4 regions of the Limosilactobacillus walteri genome follow, and region 2 is predicted to be linked to each of the others. Evidence: predicted binding sites of a transcription regulator. Region 2 holds the regulator's gene; each other region holds the start of a gene.
The links. Region 2 encodes NrdR, which represses ribonucleotide reductase genes. Its sites were predicted from a motif close to ACACNATATATNGTGT; they were not measured.

Region 1: a site for NrdR is predicted at 1,946-1,961, ahead of pnuC (nicotinamide riboside transporter PnuC). Genes of this name have one in related genera too.
Region 3: a site for NrdR is predicted at 1,669-1,684, ahead of DTK66_RS02825 (deoxynucleoside kinase). Genes of this name have one in related genera too.
Region 4: a site for NrdR is predicted at 1,452-1,467, ahead of nrdH (glutaredoxin-like protein NrdH). Genes of this name have one in related genera too.

What each region holds. Positions count from the first base shown of each region.
Region 1 covers NZ_QORN01000001.1:59,723-63,944, reverse strand. The annotation lists gene DTK66_RS00310 (hypothetical protein) at 2-1,120, opposite strand; gene greA (transcription elongation factor GreA) at 1,226-1,723, shown strand; gene pnuC (nicotinamide riboside transporter PnuC) at 1,976-2,728, shown strand; gene DTK66_RS00295 (aldo/keto reductase) at 2,777-3,619, opposite strand; gene DTK66_RS00290 (response regulator transcription factor) at 3,736-4,222, shown strand, end outside.
Region 2 covers NZ_QORN01000037.1:37,838-42,059, reverse strand. The annotation lists gene polA (DNA polymerase I) at 1-1,036, shown strand, start outside; gene mutM (DNA-formamidopyrimidine glycosylase) at 1,048-1,878, shown strand; gene coaE (dephospho-CoA kinase) at 1,883-2,482, shown strand; gene nrdR (transcriptional regulator NrdR) at 2,528-2,992, shown strand; gene DTK66_RS08820 (replication initiation and membrane attachment family protein) at 3,010-4,222, shown strand, end outside.
Region 3 covers NZ_QORN01000008.1:15,149-19,370, forward strand. The annotation lists gene DTK66_RS02820 (glycoside hydrolase family 73 protein) at 1-884, shown strand, start outside; gene DTK66_RS02825 (deoxynucleoside kinase) at 996-1,628, opposite strand; gene DTK66_RS02830 (hypothetical protein) at 1,844-2,452, shown strand; gene rbsR (ribose utilization transcriptional repressor RbsR) at 2,536-3,552, shown strand; gene rbsK (ribokinase) at 3,610-4,222, shown strand, end outside.
Region 4 covers NZ_QORN01000029.1:4,405-8,626, reverse strand. The annotation lists gene dnaX (DNA polymerase III subunit gamma/tau) at 1-505, opposite strand, end outside; RNA gene ffs (signal recognition particle sRNA small type) at 665-762, opposite strand; gene tadA (tRNA adenosine(34) deaminase TadA) at 798-1,310, opposite strand; gene nrdH (glutaredoxin-like protein NrdH) at 1,571-1,792, shown strand; gene nrdE (class 1b ribonucleoside-diphosphate reductase subunit alpha) at 1,891-4,062, shown strand; gene nrdF (class 1b ribonucleoside-diphosphate reductase subunit beta) at 4,180-4,222, shown strand, end outside.

The sequences.
Region 1 (4,222 bases), on a different contig from region 2:
ATTAATGACGACGAATTTTACGACGTGCTTTTTTACTGAACTTAATTCCTTGAAGCGACTTCTTTTTACGCTTCAATTGTGGATCCATTTGTGGTTTAGCTACCACTTGTTGTTTTTGTTGCATTTCACGTTGACGCTTGAGCAACCGTTTTCGCTCATATTCGCCCCATGGATTCAATAATCCCCGCATAAAGTCTGCTACTTCTTGCTTATGTTCGTCCATCCATGCTTCGGCAACATCAGCATCATCCGTATCAATGCCGTTACTATTGATGAATGATAACACTAACTGTGTTTCTCGTTCATCACGATTTAATGATGCTAACATATCCTCAGATGGTTGCATATTTGCAATTGACTTCAAGCCTAGCTTATATTGTTCCATATCAATATAATCATTTTGTTTCATATATTCAAACAAAGCCTGCGCACTTGGTACAATATTATGAATTTGCTTAATCGAAATATGCGGATCTAATGGCATCATCATCCCAAGAACACGTTGTAAATTACTAAAAGTCCAATGACCAGGGTATTCGCCACACTCTTGAACCATCAATTCTAGAAATTCTTGGATAACATATAGCAATTCAACATTGTCTAAGTCAAGATCGCTAAATTGTGGTGCTGTTGCAATTGCTTTTTGAATATCAGCTAATAAATCCTTGAACCTTTCTGGCGTCCAAGTAATTTCTTTTTTAGTCGCCGCAGCTTTGGCTGGTTTTTGAGTACCATCTACAACGTCATCTTCCTTGCCGTGTAATTGTGCCCACGTTTTATGAGCCTTCCGACATTCATTCATGTTTGTCCGTTGCTCTTCCATTGCCTTAACAATCTTCGCAAGATTGTCAACCTTCAAAAACTCCTGGTAAGCACGCAAAACTGGTACTACCGCAATCCCAAATTGATTAGTTAATGCTGGATCAGCGATAAATTCCCCGACCATGACCGACTTTACTGCTTCTGGTGTCCAAGTAGTATCGGTCAAATGCTGATCATTTGCCATCTGTTTATTAAAACGAGTCAAAATATCTTGTGCATGTTTTTGCTGATTAGCAGATAACTGATGATAGTTGGACGAAGTAAGAAACTGGTCAATATGCTGTTCTTGTTCGTTCATTATCTATTGTCCTCCGTCTTTAAATTGAATTTTCCTTTCTATCATATCATAATTATATCTAGTAAATATAACTAGATTATTAATCTATGAGGAGATATTGGACGAATGCAACGCAAAAAGATTCAAGAAGCAATGAAGAATGTCTATTTTCAAAAAATGACTGCTAACGGTTACCACGAAATTGAGCAGGAGATAGCCGAATTGCAAAAACAACGACCTGCTAAGATTGAACAGTTAAAAGCCGCACGGGCGCTGGGGGATTTATCAGAAAACACCGAATATAGTACCGCTAAACGCGAACTTCGCCATCTTGAAAGTCGGCTACGCTATCTCAACAAGCAACTGCAATACGCGCAAATTGTAACACCTACTAATGATAATACTGTCGACCTTGGAACAACCGTTACACTTGAATTTGAAGATGATGCGGAACAAGAAATCTATCACATTGTCGGTAAACAAGAAGCTGATATCGCTAAACAAAAGATTTCATTCGATTCGCCATTAGGACAGGCAATTATGCATCAGGCAGCCGGTAAAACCGTAACTGTTGTTGCACCGCAATCTTCGTATAAAGTAACAATCATCAAAGTTGAACTATAAAACTGATAAGTTACTTAATAGCAGTTTTTATTACCCTCGAAAATTTTTAAATTTATTAAATTAGTCGATAGGCTTACCACTCCGCCAATTGCGATAACATTAGTCCTCGTTTCTACCAAAAATAGGGGCTTGCATCGAAAATCATGACCCGCTATACTATTAAACGTCGCTTTTTTATAAGCACAATATCTTGTGCCATGATAACCAGTGCAAGGCGAATAAATACAATATATAGTATAGGGAGTTTTATTAATGATTAGCAATTATTTAAAGTTTCTTGCCCACCAGCTAAAGGGCTGGCCCCAGCAAAATTATTACCTCTTTTTCTTTAGCCTCGGTTGCCAAGTTATGACCCTGGTAAGCGCACCAATTACTTGGGTTACTGTAATTACTTTTATTGGAACCACACTTGGCGTATTATGCGTATTAGCAATTAACGCGGCCAAATCAGTGAATGGTTTCCTTGGTATTTTATCTGCAATTTGTTTCATTATCGCTGGCTTTAGCGCTAAAAACTACTTAAGCATTGTTGAACAAATCGCTTATGTTATTACCCTCGACCTCCCCGTACTCCTTTCTGCAAATTGGAATGTCAATATGGCATCAAAAATCCGGAAATTTAATGCTCGTTCATGGTCAATCGCAATCCTTGCAACAGTGCTAGTTTATCTTATTTCCGGATATTTAATTGGTACCTTAACTGATGATCCGCGTCCATGGATCGATGCTATTAGTTTTTCAATTAGTTTAACAGCCGGTGTTATTTGCTTTCTCCGCTTTAATAATCAATATTTCTGGTGGCTGGCATCAGGACTGGCCCAGCTTGTTCTTTGGTTTGTGTCTTACCAACAAGGATCAGCTACCCTCGCAATGGCTGTTAATAGTTCAATCTATTTAATTAATGATGTTCTCGCCTTTACCATCTCACCATGGTACAACGAACGTGAGCGTCAGCGTTTAAGTAAAGAGGAAGCAGCTTACGCTAAAAAGTTGGGCTTAGAATAATAATTAAGCAGCGGGTGAGAGATTTTGGTTTTCTCAACCGCCGCTTTTTTAATACTGCTTATTATATTCATATACTAATTCTGGTTCACGCCCCGTGCGATGATAGGCGTTTAATGCATCGATCTTTGTCATTTCACGATCTGTAAGCTCAAAATCATAAATATCAGTATTTTGTGCGATTCGCTCTTCATGAATAGACTTTGGAATAAATGACACGCCATTTTGTAAATGCCAACGTAAAATAACTTGTGCAGTTGATTTGCCATGAGCAACGGCAATTTCTTGTAAAACCGGTTCTTTTAATATGGCTCCCCGACCAAGTGGACTCCACGCCTGAGTAACAATTTGATGGTCACTGTTAAACTTCAGCAACGGCTTTTGTGTCAGTAGCGGATGAAGCTCAATCTGATCAACGACTGGCATTTCTGTTGCTTGGGTGGCTAAGTACTGTAAATGAATCATTTGGTAATTGCTTACCCCGATTGATTTTGTAAGACCTTCCTTTTTCATCGCCTCAAACGCCCGCCAAGTATCAAAGAATGACCGCTCGATCGGCCAGTGAACTAATAGCAGGTCAACATAATCCATTTTTAATTTATGTAATGACTCTTTGACCGAAGCAATTGCCCTTTCGTAACCCTGATTTTCTTCCGCAACCTTCGTTGTCACAAATATATTGTCACGAGGAATAGCTAAACTTTGAAAAGCATTTCCAACCGCTTGTTCATTCCCATATAATTGCGCGGTATCGAATAGACGATAACCTTCATCATAAGCTTTTGCAATTGCACGATCCATCATTTCCTGTCCATCAACTTTATATAGGCCAAAACCCTCTTGTGGCATTCTATTACCATCAGCTAAGGTCAATATATTATCCTTAATATCCATTATCCACACTTCCTTTTGCCCTATTTTCAAATACCAACTCCTGAATGTCAAATCTCTGTTGTCCATTCATGATTAATTAATGTATGATGAAGAAAATTGATTATTGAGGGACTCACATGGCAAAAATTTTTATTGTTGAGGATAATTTAGATATTATTCATTCCGTTAAAAACGAATTTACGAAGTGGCAATATAAAGTAATCACAGTTAATGATTGGCATAATGTTGCTGGTGAAATTGAAAAAGCTAGCCCTGACCTAGTTTTATTTGATATTACCTTACCAACGTTCGACGGCTTTTATTGGATTCAGGAAGTCAGAAAAGCCAGCCAAGTACCAATTATTGTAATATCCGCCGCTGACATTGATGCAAATGTTATGCATGCTGTTGCTGCTGGAGCTGATGACTATATCATGAAGCCATTTTCGCTGACAGTATTGCTTGCGAAAGTGCAGGCATTACTACGACGCAATTCTCATATAAATGATTCTGAAGAGCTGATTTGGGATACTAATTCATTTAATCCGCTAACTAATGTTCTAACAAACTCCAGAGGAACCGCCCAGCTAACACCAACAGAAGGGGCAATGCTACAAGTTCTGC
Region 2 (4,222 bases):
AGGACACATCCTGTTTGAAAAGCTTAAGCTGCCGGTTATCAAAAAGACCAAGACCGGCTATTCGACGGCGGTCGATGTATTAGAAAAATTAGCAGATAAGTCCCCGATTGTAGAACAGATTCTGGAATACCGCCAAATTGCCAAACTTCAATCTACTTATATTACGGGCTTATTGAAAGTGATTCATTCTAGTGATCAGAAGATTCATACTCGCTACTTGCAAACCTTGACACAGACGGGACGGTTATCATCTGTTGACCCTAATCTTCAGAATATTCCGGTTCGGTTACCAGAGGGGCGGTTGATCCGTAAGGCATTTGTGCCAAGTCATGAAGGATGGCAAATCTTTTCATCGGATTATTCACAGGTTGAATTACGAGTTCTCGCCCATATTACTGGGGATAAGAACCTTCAAGAAGACTTTAAAAATGGTGAGGATATCCATGCAAGTACCGCCCGCCGGATATTCCATCTTGGACCGGATGCCGAGATTGACCGTAATATGCGGCGCCGGGCAAAGGCAGTTAATTTTGGAATCGTCTATGGAATTAGTGATTACGGTCTTGCGCAACGGATTCATGTGAGCCGGGCAGAAGCGCATGAGTTTATTCAAAATTACTTCCACGAATTTCCGGGAGTTAAAAAATATATCAATGATACGATTGAGTTTGCTAGAAAGAACGGGTATGTTGAGACAATTACCCACCGGCGTCGGTACCTGCCGGATATTCATGCGAAAAGTTTTAGTAAACGGTCATTTGCAGAAAGAACGGCAATGAATACGCCAATTCAGGGAAGCGCGGCTGATATTATTAAAATCGCAATGATTCGGATGCAAGATGAACTAGTAAAACGGCATTTAAAGGCCAAAATGCTCTTGCAGATCCATGATGAATTAGTTTTTGAAGCACCAAAAGAAGAAATACCAGTATTGTCTGAGCTGGTCCCGAAAGTAATGGATTCAGCCGTCAAGCTTGATGTCCCGTTGAAAGTGGATAGCAAGTACGGTGACACATGGTATGACTTAAAGAAGTAGGAGGCGGTCAGATGCCAGAACTACCAGAAGTTGAAACTGTCCGTCGCGGCTTAATGAAAATTGCTGCTGGACGAAAGATTAATGCGATTGATGTCTACTATGGGAAAACGATTACTAACGATGTCGAAGAATTTCGTCAGGCATTGATTGGCCAGACGATTGAAAAAGTTGATCGGCGCGGGAAATATTTACTTTTCCGCTTTACTAATAATCTAACAATGGTTTCGCATTTGCGAATGGAAGGAAAGTATTATAACCAGCCAGTTGGCAGCTCAGTTGATAAGCATACTCATGTTGTATTTGAATTTACGGATGGCACTGAGCTTTGTTACCAAGATACCCGTAAGTTTGGGCGGATGACTTTAGTAAGAACTGGACAGGAAATGACTGTTGGCGGTTTAAAGACCATTGGTCCAGAACCGACTGCGGCAACATTTACGCTTGATTTCTTTAAGAATGAATTAAGAAAAAGCCGTGGAAAGATCAAGCCGTTCTTACTTAACCAACGCCACGTGGCAGGTTTGGGTAATATCTACGTGGATGAGGTTTTATGGATGACTGGCATAAATCCTGAGCAGCCAGCTAATACCTTGACTGATGAAGAAGTTGCTGCTTTACGCAAGAATATTATTAGCGAACTGGCAACTGCAATTAAGTATAAGGGGACCACGGTTCATAGCTTTACTAATGCCTTTGGAAATGCGGGAGCCTTTCAAGACCGGTTGAATGCATATGGTCATGCTGGTGAAGAATGTCCGCGGTGTGGAACAAAGTTAGTAAAAATCAAGGTTGCCGAACGTGGCACCACCTTCTGTCCTCATTGTCAACCGCTAAAGGAATAGGAAAATGACAAAAATAATTGGTTTAACTGGTGGGATTGCAACTGGAAAGACAACGGTTAGTACAATCTTACGACAAGCCGGAATTCCGGTTATTGATGCGGACCAAGTTGCCCGCCGAGTTCAAATGCCTGATTCTATCGGTCTTACACGGATCGTAAAAGCATTCGGTCCAGATGTTCTTTTACCGACTGGGGACCTCAATCGTCCAGCTTTAGCTAAGATTGTTTTTAATGACCAACAAGCCCGACAAAAACTTAATGACATTCTTCAACCATTGATCTGGGATGAGATTTTTGCCCAGGTAACAGCCTTAAAAAAACAACAAATTCCATTAATAGTGCTTGATGTTCCACTCTTGTTTGAACAACATTATGATGAAGAATGTGATCAGGTGGTGGTTGTTTATACGACTCCGCAAATTCAGCTTGAGCGGTTAATGGCTCGTGATCATTCTTCTGAAAAGGCGGCACGAGCACGAATTGCTGCCCAGATGCCGTTAACAACCAAAATAGCGCGTGCTGACTATCAAATTAATAACGATGGCGATCAGGTTGCCTTGCAAAAACAGGTTGCATCCTTAATAAATCAGCTAAAAAGCAAGTAAAATATGATAAAATAAAGTACTTATACTAAAAAGGAGGGGGACGCATTGCGCTGTCCGCATTGTCACAAAAACGGGTCACGAGTTGTCGATAGCCGGCCAAGCGAAGATGGCAGCTTTATTCGTCGTCGTCGTGAGTGTATTCATTGTGGCTTTCGTTTTACAACCTTTGAACGGTACGAGGAAACACCTTTACTTGTAATAAAAAAGGACGGGACAAGACAGGAGTTCAGTCGCCAAAAGATCTTAAATGGAATTGTCAGATCTGCTGAAAAACGACCTGTCAGCATGGAACGTTTAACAAAAATTACAGATAAAGTTGAGAAACAAGTTCGTAGTATTGGGGAAAGCGAAGTTTCAAGTCAAATTATCGGTAAATTTGTGATGAATGAATTAAAAAACGTTGATGAAATTGCTTATATTCGTTTTGCGAGTGTTTACCGCCAATTCAAAGATGTCGATGCTTTTATGAATGAGCTTGAATCAATGGTAAAGGCGGAACATAAAAAATAAAAAGAGGGGGCTGTAAAATGACTGTTGCAACAACTCTTGACCCACAAGCAGGGTATGTTGTTACTGCTAGTCCATCATTTATTGAGTTTAACGATCAAACATTTGCGGCATTTTATCAGCCAATCCTTGGGCCGGTTGCCTTTAGTCTTTTTTATGCTTTAAAGGCCCGGTTGCGATCACGCCCCACGCTGGCCAGCCGAGTGATGCAAAGTGAGTTGTTAGCACAGCTTAATACTGGCGGCCGTCAAGTTATAGAGGCATTGCATCGGTTAGAGGCTGTTGGCTTAGTTCAAACCTATTTTCAACATGATGAGGTTGGGGATGTTTATGTCTATGAATTACAATCAACGCTCTCGCCGGAGAAATTTATTGCTGACAATTTATTAAGCATCCTTTTGCTTGAAGAAATCGGTGAAAATGCTTTTGATCAGTTGGTTGCCCAGAGCCGGCAATTTAAATTGGTATCTACTAATACCGTCTTAACGAATATTAGTCACCATTTTTTTGATGAATTTCATGTTAATTCACGATCTATTACAACCACCCCCGAGGCCATTGCGAATGCTCGTAAACAGACATCAGTCGAAAAGCAACCGTCATTAACTACTGATATGGCTGATGATTTTGATTGGTCGACGTTGATGAGTTTACTTGCCAACCAGCCAATTGTCAGTACTGACTTGGAGCATAATCGTGAATTGATTCTTGTTGAACACCAATTATACGGAATTGATGAACCAACAATGAAAAAATTGATTTTACGTTCAATCAATCTTAAAGACAATCATTTTGATTCGCAAAAATTTAAACGCATTGTTGCCTCGACTTATAATGTGGTCTACACGCAACCAGCAAAAGTAGCAGAAAAAGACAATCCACCAGTCGATAAAGCTGATGGTCAATTGACAAGCAAGGACCGCCAACTTTTAAATACGGCTAAGGAATATGCACCAATCGAGTTTCTCCAAGACTTAAAAGCGCAGATTGGTGGTTATGTGACTTCGGGTGAGCGCCATATCTTGACTCGGTTAGTCGAAGAAGACAAACTGCAACGAGATGCAATTAATATTTTAACGTGGTACGTCATTGGCGACCGTGGCAATTCTACCCTGAGTGCTAATTTTGTCGATGCCATTGCAAATAATTGGCTCCGTAACGGGATTGTAACGGGGAGCCAAGCCCTCATTCAGTTGAAAAACTTTAACAAGCAATCGCAAGAAAAGAAAAAGC
Region 3 (4,222 bases), on a different contig from region 2:
AATATATTGATGCATATTTAACTGAATATGAACAGGATACAGCCGAATATGCAAGTTCGTTTAATCAGGGGATTAATGGTGAATATTATCAGCCTGATAATGAGGCAGCCGAGACCGGTGATAATCAAGGATATTCACAAACCAAACAGGTTGAAAAAGGTACTGGTGAGTTAGTAAGTAACGGTCAAGCGACTGACTCTAAAATTGATGACCGGATTTATCCCCCGCAAGCGCCGTTAGACTTTCAAGTAAAGTTTATTAATCGAATAGCAAAAGCAGCTCAAAAAGTCGGACGCGAATATGATTTATATCCCTCTGTTATTATTGCGCAAGCAGCCCTAGAGAGTGATTGGGGGAGAAGTTCGCTTGGTAGCGCACCATATAATAATTTGTTTGGTGTTAAGGGGTATTTTGCAGCTCATACTGTTACCCAGCCAACGATTGAGTATGACCGTCATGGTAATAAATTTGAGATTTTTAGCAATTTTCGACGCTATAAAGATGAGTACGATTCCTTAAAAGATTATGCTGAGACCCTTAAGGCGCCATTATATAATGGTGTTCATCGAAAAAAGGCCACAAATTACCGTGCCGCTACGAGGGCGTTATTGGGACGTTACGCGACAGATCCCGGTTATGATCAAAAGTTAAATAAATTAATTGACACATACCAGTTAACTAAATATGATACTGATTGTCGTAATAACCAGGCTGTCAAGGTATTGCCAATTCCAAATAAAAATGCTGGTATTAAGTCAGAACCATTAGTAAGTAAACGTCCAGTTAAGGCAAAAGAAAAGGATAATGATCTTCCACGCTACCTATCAATACTTGGTGGCTTAGGGACAGCAGGAATAATTGAGCTGTGGTACAAATTAAAATAAACTAGGAAATGTTCTCGTGGTTATTTTTCACGATTAACCGTTATATCTTTGGCAACAAAAAAAGCTAGCGAAAAACCTTTAATTTTTCACCAGCTCCTTAAGCCTTGGTTATTATCGTAATGTTTTTAACCGTTCATCGATCATCCCTAGGACAGTTTCGACATTCTTCGGATTCTCAAGATCATAGCGTTCTAGGTCAATTTTCATTTTGGGACTTGCATCGTAGTCTTTGTACCACTGCTTATATGCACTCCACATTTTGTAGTAGTAATCCTTTAATTCTGGATTAGTATCGATTTGTTCATAATCCCGACCACGCTTTTTAATCCGATATAAAATTGTTTCAAAGTCGGTTTCGGAATAAACCATCAAGTCTGGTGCCCGTTTTGGCAGTTGCTGAAGATCACTCATCATGTTATCTAAGAGCTTTAAGTAAACTTCTAGCTCTGTATCTGTAATGTTGCCTTCTGCGTTATTTTCACGCGTGAATAGGGCGTCCTCATAGATTGAACGGTCAAGTACGTTATTATCATCTGTAAGTGCCTGTTTGATCATTGAAAAACGCTTATTTAAGAAATAAATCTGGAGTAAAAAACCGTATTGTTTTGGGTTCTTGTAGTACAACGGTAAAACTGGATTTTCTCCAACTGGCTCAAAAAATGCTTTTGTATGTAAGTGTTCAGCAATCTTTCCAGTTAATGTAGTCTTGCCGACACCAATCATCCCTGCTGTAATAATCACCATAATGGCCCCTCTTTACTTTTTTGTCACAGAAACCATCTTACTACAAAATATTGTGGAAGAACACACTTAATTTTACAAGATTTGGTGGTTAGGTAAATTGATTTATCGAATTAAAGGGTATTACATCTGCTTTGTCAGCGATTATAATGTTACGTATGGGATGGTTAAATATTTAAAATTTAATCATGTGAAAAATTAATAGTAAGGAAGTTAAGATGAGAAGAGAAAGTGAAAATGATAACCGCGTCCAATTAACATTAGCAAAGCAACAAGGGACATTGATTGAGGTTCATAACCTTCCTAATGATGATTATTTTAATGTTGGCTTTGTTGTTGCCCTTGATCCTGTCTTTTGTTTAATGATCAGTATTGACTGGGATGGAAAAATTAATGGGTTAATTGCTATTCGGATTAAAAGTATTTTATATACTGAACGTCATAGTGACTATTTAACGGCGGTTTCGGAAAAGACAAAAGTTGCCCATGATTATGGTTACTTTGATATTTGGCAAGTACAAAAATTTATTGATGACCACCCTGAGATGATGAGAGGAGATTTATTATCTAATTTATTAACAGACTCATTCACTAATAAGCTGCCGGTAGTAATTGGTACGGATAAATATAAGGGGAGGGATGATTTCACTGGAGTAATTACGGAACTTAATGCCATCAAACTGACTCTCCACTATTTTAATGAGCACGACCTCTCATCATTGTGGGGGTATGATATATTACGCGCAAAAATTGATTATCTTCGCGTTCGGGGCGCACAAATGGCGACGGGGCGACAAATCCTTCAAGATATTTTTAAGGAGTTATGATTGCAAATAAAACTAATTTAGTTTAAGGTAAATAAAATGATATTTAGCTTAATAAAACTGTTTACTAAAGAGGTTGGACAGCAATGAACAAGAAGATAACGATTCGTGACTTAGCAAAAGAAGCAGGAGTTTCAGTTACAACCGTCTCTCAGATCCTTAATAATAAGGGCGAACGGTTTAGTAAAGCAACACAGGAAAAAGTTTTTGCGTTACGGGATAAGTATAAGTATGTTCCCGATTTTAATGCCCGCAATCTAATCTTGAAAAGTGCGAAAACAATTGGCGTACTAGTTCCTAATATTGCCAATCCGTTTTTTGGGACGTTTATTGAGGGGGTACAAAGTGTTGCCCGCGAGGCTGATTTTATCCCATTAGTTTTTAGTGCTAATAAGAATCTTAAACTTGAAAAATATTACCTTTCGCAAATGATAGAACGCTCAATTAGCGGTCTTGTTATTGCCAGTGCTACAATGACGACGGAAACAATTAAAGAAGTTATTTCTTTTAATGATATTCCATATATTTTATTTGACCAGAATCACACACAGGATGGTGCTCGGGTACAAACAAGTGATTATTTAGGCGGGCAGATTGCGGCTAATTACCTATTAAAATTGGGCCACAGACATATTGCCGTGCTAACATCTAATAATCCCACCGAAAATTTAAACCATCGGATGAGCGGTTTTAAAAAAGTAGTTGAAGAAAATAATTTAACCGTTATTGATTCGCAAGATGTTGTACGTGCACCTCTTACCAAGGCTGGGGGATATGAGGCTGCTGACAAAGTGCTTGCTACAGGAGCTTCTGCAGTGTTTGCTGCCAACGATGAGATGGCAATTGGTCTTCTCCGTGGCCTCCATGAAAGAGGAGTCAAAATTCCAGAAGATATCTCAGTAATGGGCTATGACAATATTTACTGGGATGACTATGTATACCCACGATTAACCACCGTTCAACAGCCGATTTTTGACTTAGGCGCTGGGGCTACTAAGATGTTGATTGAACGCATTAATCATAATAGTTATGAAGCGCGTGTCCAAAGCTTTCCGGTAAAATTGATTGAACGTGATAGTACAGGTCCCTATCGACAAAAATAATATGGTATGATGGTATTACTAGTTTAATGCTTGTTTATTTAAGGAGGAAACAAATAAATGACAAACCATGTAACAATTGTAGGTAGTTTAAACGTTGATACAACAATGAAAGTTAAGCGGATGCCATTACCCGGGGAGACAATTGCTGCTCTAGATAAGACCAATGCTGCTGGTGGAAAGGGTGCTAACCAAGCAGTTGCTGCTGCTCGTTCTGGGGCAGAGACAGCCTTTGTTGGCCAAGTTGGTGAAGATGCTGGTGGAGAGATGATGGTTCAAGCACTTAAGGATAACAATGTTGATACTACGGGTATTCATGTTGATTCTAAAGCAGGGACTGGCTCTGCTGCCATTCTCCTAGATGAGAATGGTCAAAACAGTATCTTAGTATACGGAGGAGCTAACCAACAATTAAGCGTTAAAGAAGTTGAAGATGCTCGTGACCAAATTGCGTCCGCTGACTTCGTGATTGCTCAATTTGAAACTCCACAAGAAGCAACTTTGCGGGCATTCCAAATTGCTAAAGAAAACGGAGTTAAGACAATCTTAAATCCTGCGCCAGCACATAAGATTGATCCGGAAGTACTCAAGTTGACTGATTTAATTATTCCAAATGAAACCGAAAGTTCTGCATTAACAGGAATTATTGTTACCGATGAGACTTCAATGTTAA
Region 4 (4,222 bases), on a different contig from region 2:
GGGAAATAATCGTCAACGGGATCTTATGCGGTTCAGTCGTCGCAAGGATAAAAATCACATTGGCAGGCGGCTCTTCAAGTGTCTTTAACAACGCATTGAAAGCCCCTGTCGACAGCATATGGACTTCATCGATAATATAGACCTTATAATCGGCCTGCGTTGGCGCATACTTTGCCTTATCCCGAATATCACGAATCTCTTCGACACCATTATTAGAAGCCGCATCAATCTCAATAACGTCATTGAGCTGACCATTAGTAATCGCCTTACATGTGGCACACTCATTGCAGGGTTCCCCATCTTGGGAATGATGACAGTTAACGGCCTTAGCAAAAATCTTGGCTGCTGAGGTCTTCCCTGTCCCCCGCGGACCGGCAAAGAGGTATGCATGACTAATCTGGTGAGTAATAATTGCGTTTTTTAGGGTTCTTGTAACAACTTGTTGACCAATAAGATCATCGAATCGTTGCGGCCGCCAAACACGATACAACGCCTGATAGCTCATCGCCAGACTTCCTTTCTGAATTTAAAAATACTATACAATATTATACAAGGAATTAGTCCCATAAAGTAGGAAAAATATTTATTATTTATTTTAAGAATTGTTAAGCAGCGTTTGCTATAAAAAAAGACCTGCAGCGAAAGGCTGTAGGTCAGCTTGAATATCAATAAAACTTAGAGCACAAGGCACATCATACTTAGTGCTGCTTCCTTCCAGACCTGACACGGTTCGTAAGCATACCCTTGCTCTAAGGCCTTACGGCAAATAGTATAATACACTATTTTTCACTAAAATGCTAGGGGTTAGTTTTATTTTTCCGGCGCGCTTCCTTTCGGCGCCGTCTTATTTCCCGAAAAAAACTTTTTAGCATTTGACTGCACTCATCCCCGAGAATCCCAGAATAGACATTCACCTGGTGGTTCAGCCGCGTGTCATTTAACAAGTGATATAAACTATCGACAGCTCCTGCTTTAGGATCAGCTGCTCCGTAATAAACGTTTTCTATCCGAGCATTAATAATTGCTCCGCTACACATAATGCACGGCTCAAGGGTGACGTAAAGGTCACAATCTTCCAGCCGCCAGCTATGTAAATTCGTGCATGCTTCCATCATTGCGAGCATCTCCGCATGATAGGTAACATCTTGAAACTTTTCCCGCATATTATGTCCCCGCCCAATTACTTGACCATCATGAACAACAACGGCCCCAATTGGTACTTCATCTAAAACTTTTGCCTGTTGTGCTTCAGCTATCGCCATCCGCATAAATTTTTGCTGGGCTAGTAATGATGAATTATTTTTTTCCATTTATTTTCTCCATTTACTTAAAATTATCCTGCTTTTCAGTGTATAATATTAATTTGGTTTTTCAAATTGATTTAGGCTTGACCAATCACCTGCTTATAATTTTCACAAAAAAAGTTTCACAGGTGGCAATTCCAGTATTAAGCACTATATATTGTGTTTCACTATTTTCTCAGCACGAAATATAGTGCTTTTTTGATTGATTTTTTTAAATTCCCCGCTATACTAGAAAACATCGATTAACGTTTAGGAGGCTAATTAAAATGGTAACTGTCTTTTCCAAAAATAACTGTATTCAATGCAAAATGACCAAGCGTTTTTTAGAACAACACAAGATTGCATTCGTTGAACATAATATAGATGAACAACCAGAATATGTATCCCAATTAAAGTCTGAAGGCTTCATGGCGACCCCAGTAGTGAAGCTTCCCAATGGCAACGCATTTTCTGGTTTTCGTCCCGACCAACTAAACCAGCTTGCCTAATCAAATAGCATTGACAATCTTGCCAGGCAGCAATCCTCATTGTTGCGCTGGCTTCTTTATTGGCATAATTAAATTATCTTAGAAAGTGAGTTATTAACATGGCATTATCAGACATTGATATGACAAAGGTCAAATACTACGACTACAACAACGAGGTAAACATCCCGAAAAATGGGCAAATTCAGCTTGATAAAGATAAAATGGCCCTTGAAGATTTTATTAAAGAAAATGTTGAACCTAACACGAAACATTTTTCTTCTCTTCAAGAACGTTTTCAATGGTTAGAAGATAACGACTACATTGAAAAAGGGTTCATGAGCAAGTACAGCACTGAATTTATCGAAAAGCTGTACGACTACCTCAAGGATCAAGACTTCCACTTCCACTCCTTTATGGCCGCTTATAAGTTTTACGCTCAGTATGCACTACGGACTAATGATAAGGAATATTACCTCGAAAACTATATTGACCGGGTTGCCATGAACGCGCTGTATCTTGCCAACGGGGACGAAGAGTTAGCGATGCAACTGGCTGACGAGATTATTCACCAACGCTACCAACCCGCTACCCCGACTTTTCTTAATGTTGGCCGGAAGCGACGGGGAGAATTTGTTTCCTGTTTTGCAATCCAAACAACTGATGATATGAATACGATTGGACGGACTATCAATTCGGCCCTCCAGCTATCTAAAATCGGTGGCGGGGTCGGAATTAACCTCAGTAATCTTCGTGAAGCCGGTGCTCCGATCAAGAAAATCAAGGGCGCTGCTAGCGGGGTTGTGCCAGTAATGAAATTATTAGAAGATAGCTTCTCATACTCCAACCAATTAGGTCAGCGTCAGGGAGCCGGGGTTGTCTACCTGAGTGTTTTCCATCCCGACATTATTGAATTTTTGGGTGCTAAAAAGGAAAACGCTGATGAAAAGATTCGGTTAAAGACCCTTTCCCTTGGAATTACGGTTCCTGACAAGTTCTATGAGTTAGTCGAAAAGGATGCAGATATGTATCTCTTTAGCCCTTATGACGTAGAACGCGTCTATGGCGAGCCATTCTCCTACATCGATATTACGAAAGAATACGATAACTTAGTTGCAAATGATAAGATTCGCAAGAAAAAGGTTAACGCGCGGGATCTTGAAGACGAAATCAGCAAGTTGCAACAAGAATCCGGTTACCCATATATTATTAATATCGATACTGAAAATCGCGACAACCCAATTAATGGTAAAATTGTGATGAGCAACCTTTGTTCGGAAATTGCTCAAGTCCAAGTTCCAGCACGGGTAAACGATGACCAATCATACTCGGAAATGGGAATTGATATTAGTTGTAATCTTGGTTCAACTAACATTGCTAACATGATGGAAAGCCCTGACTTTGGTCAATCAATCAAGGCCATGATGCGCGGACTTACCCGTATCAGTGATGTTGAAGACCTTGATGTTGTCCCAACGATTCAAAACGGAAACCGGCTTGCGCACTCTGTCGGCTTAGGAGCAATGGGGTTACATAGTTACCTCGCCAAGCACCATATTCAATATGGAAGTCCGGTAGCAATTGAATTTACCGGAGTCTACTTCATGCTCTTAAACTACTGGTCCCTCGTTGCATCAAACGAAATCGCCAAGGAGCGGCACGAGACTTTCCATGATTTTGAAAACAGTAAGTATGCGGACGGTTCATATTTTGATAAGTACGTGACAAAAGATTGGGGACCACAATCTGATGTTGTAAAAGAATTATTTGCCGGTATCTTTATTCCTGGAATTAAGGATTGGCAAAAGCTCAAAGAAAATGTCATGCAAGACGGCTTATACAACCAATACCGACTTGCAGTAGCACCTAACGGCTCAACATCTTACATCAACGATTCCACAGCCAGTCTTCATCCGATTATCAACCGGGTAGAAGAACGGCAAGAAAAGATGATTGGGAAAATTTACTACCCAGCACCTTACCTTTCAAATGACACAATGCCTTACTACCGTTCAGCTTACGATATGGATATGCGGACGGTAATTGATACCTACGCTGCCGCTCAGCAACACGTCGATCAATCACTTTCCATGACGCTGTTCATGCGGTCAACTATTCCTGCCGGCCTCTATGAATGGAAAGACGGTCGGACTGATAAGATGACCACCCGTGATCTTAATATTTTACGGCACTATGCTTACAAGCGCGGAATCAAGTCGATTTACTATATCCGAACATTTACCGACGACAGTGATGAAATTGGGGCAAATCAATGTGAAAGCTGTGTAATTTAGGGCATGTTGGAATTTGATTTAAATGTAGTGCACTGGTAAACTTGATATTATGTATAATTGACTTCTTGGCAAGTTATTTCACCTGCCAAGAGTAACCTGTTTGGAGGAGCGCAATCAATGAAATTGGAAGAATTTAAACCTGTAAATCATTACGATGCGA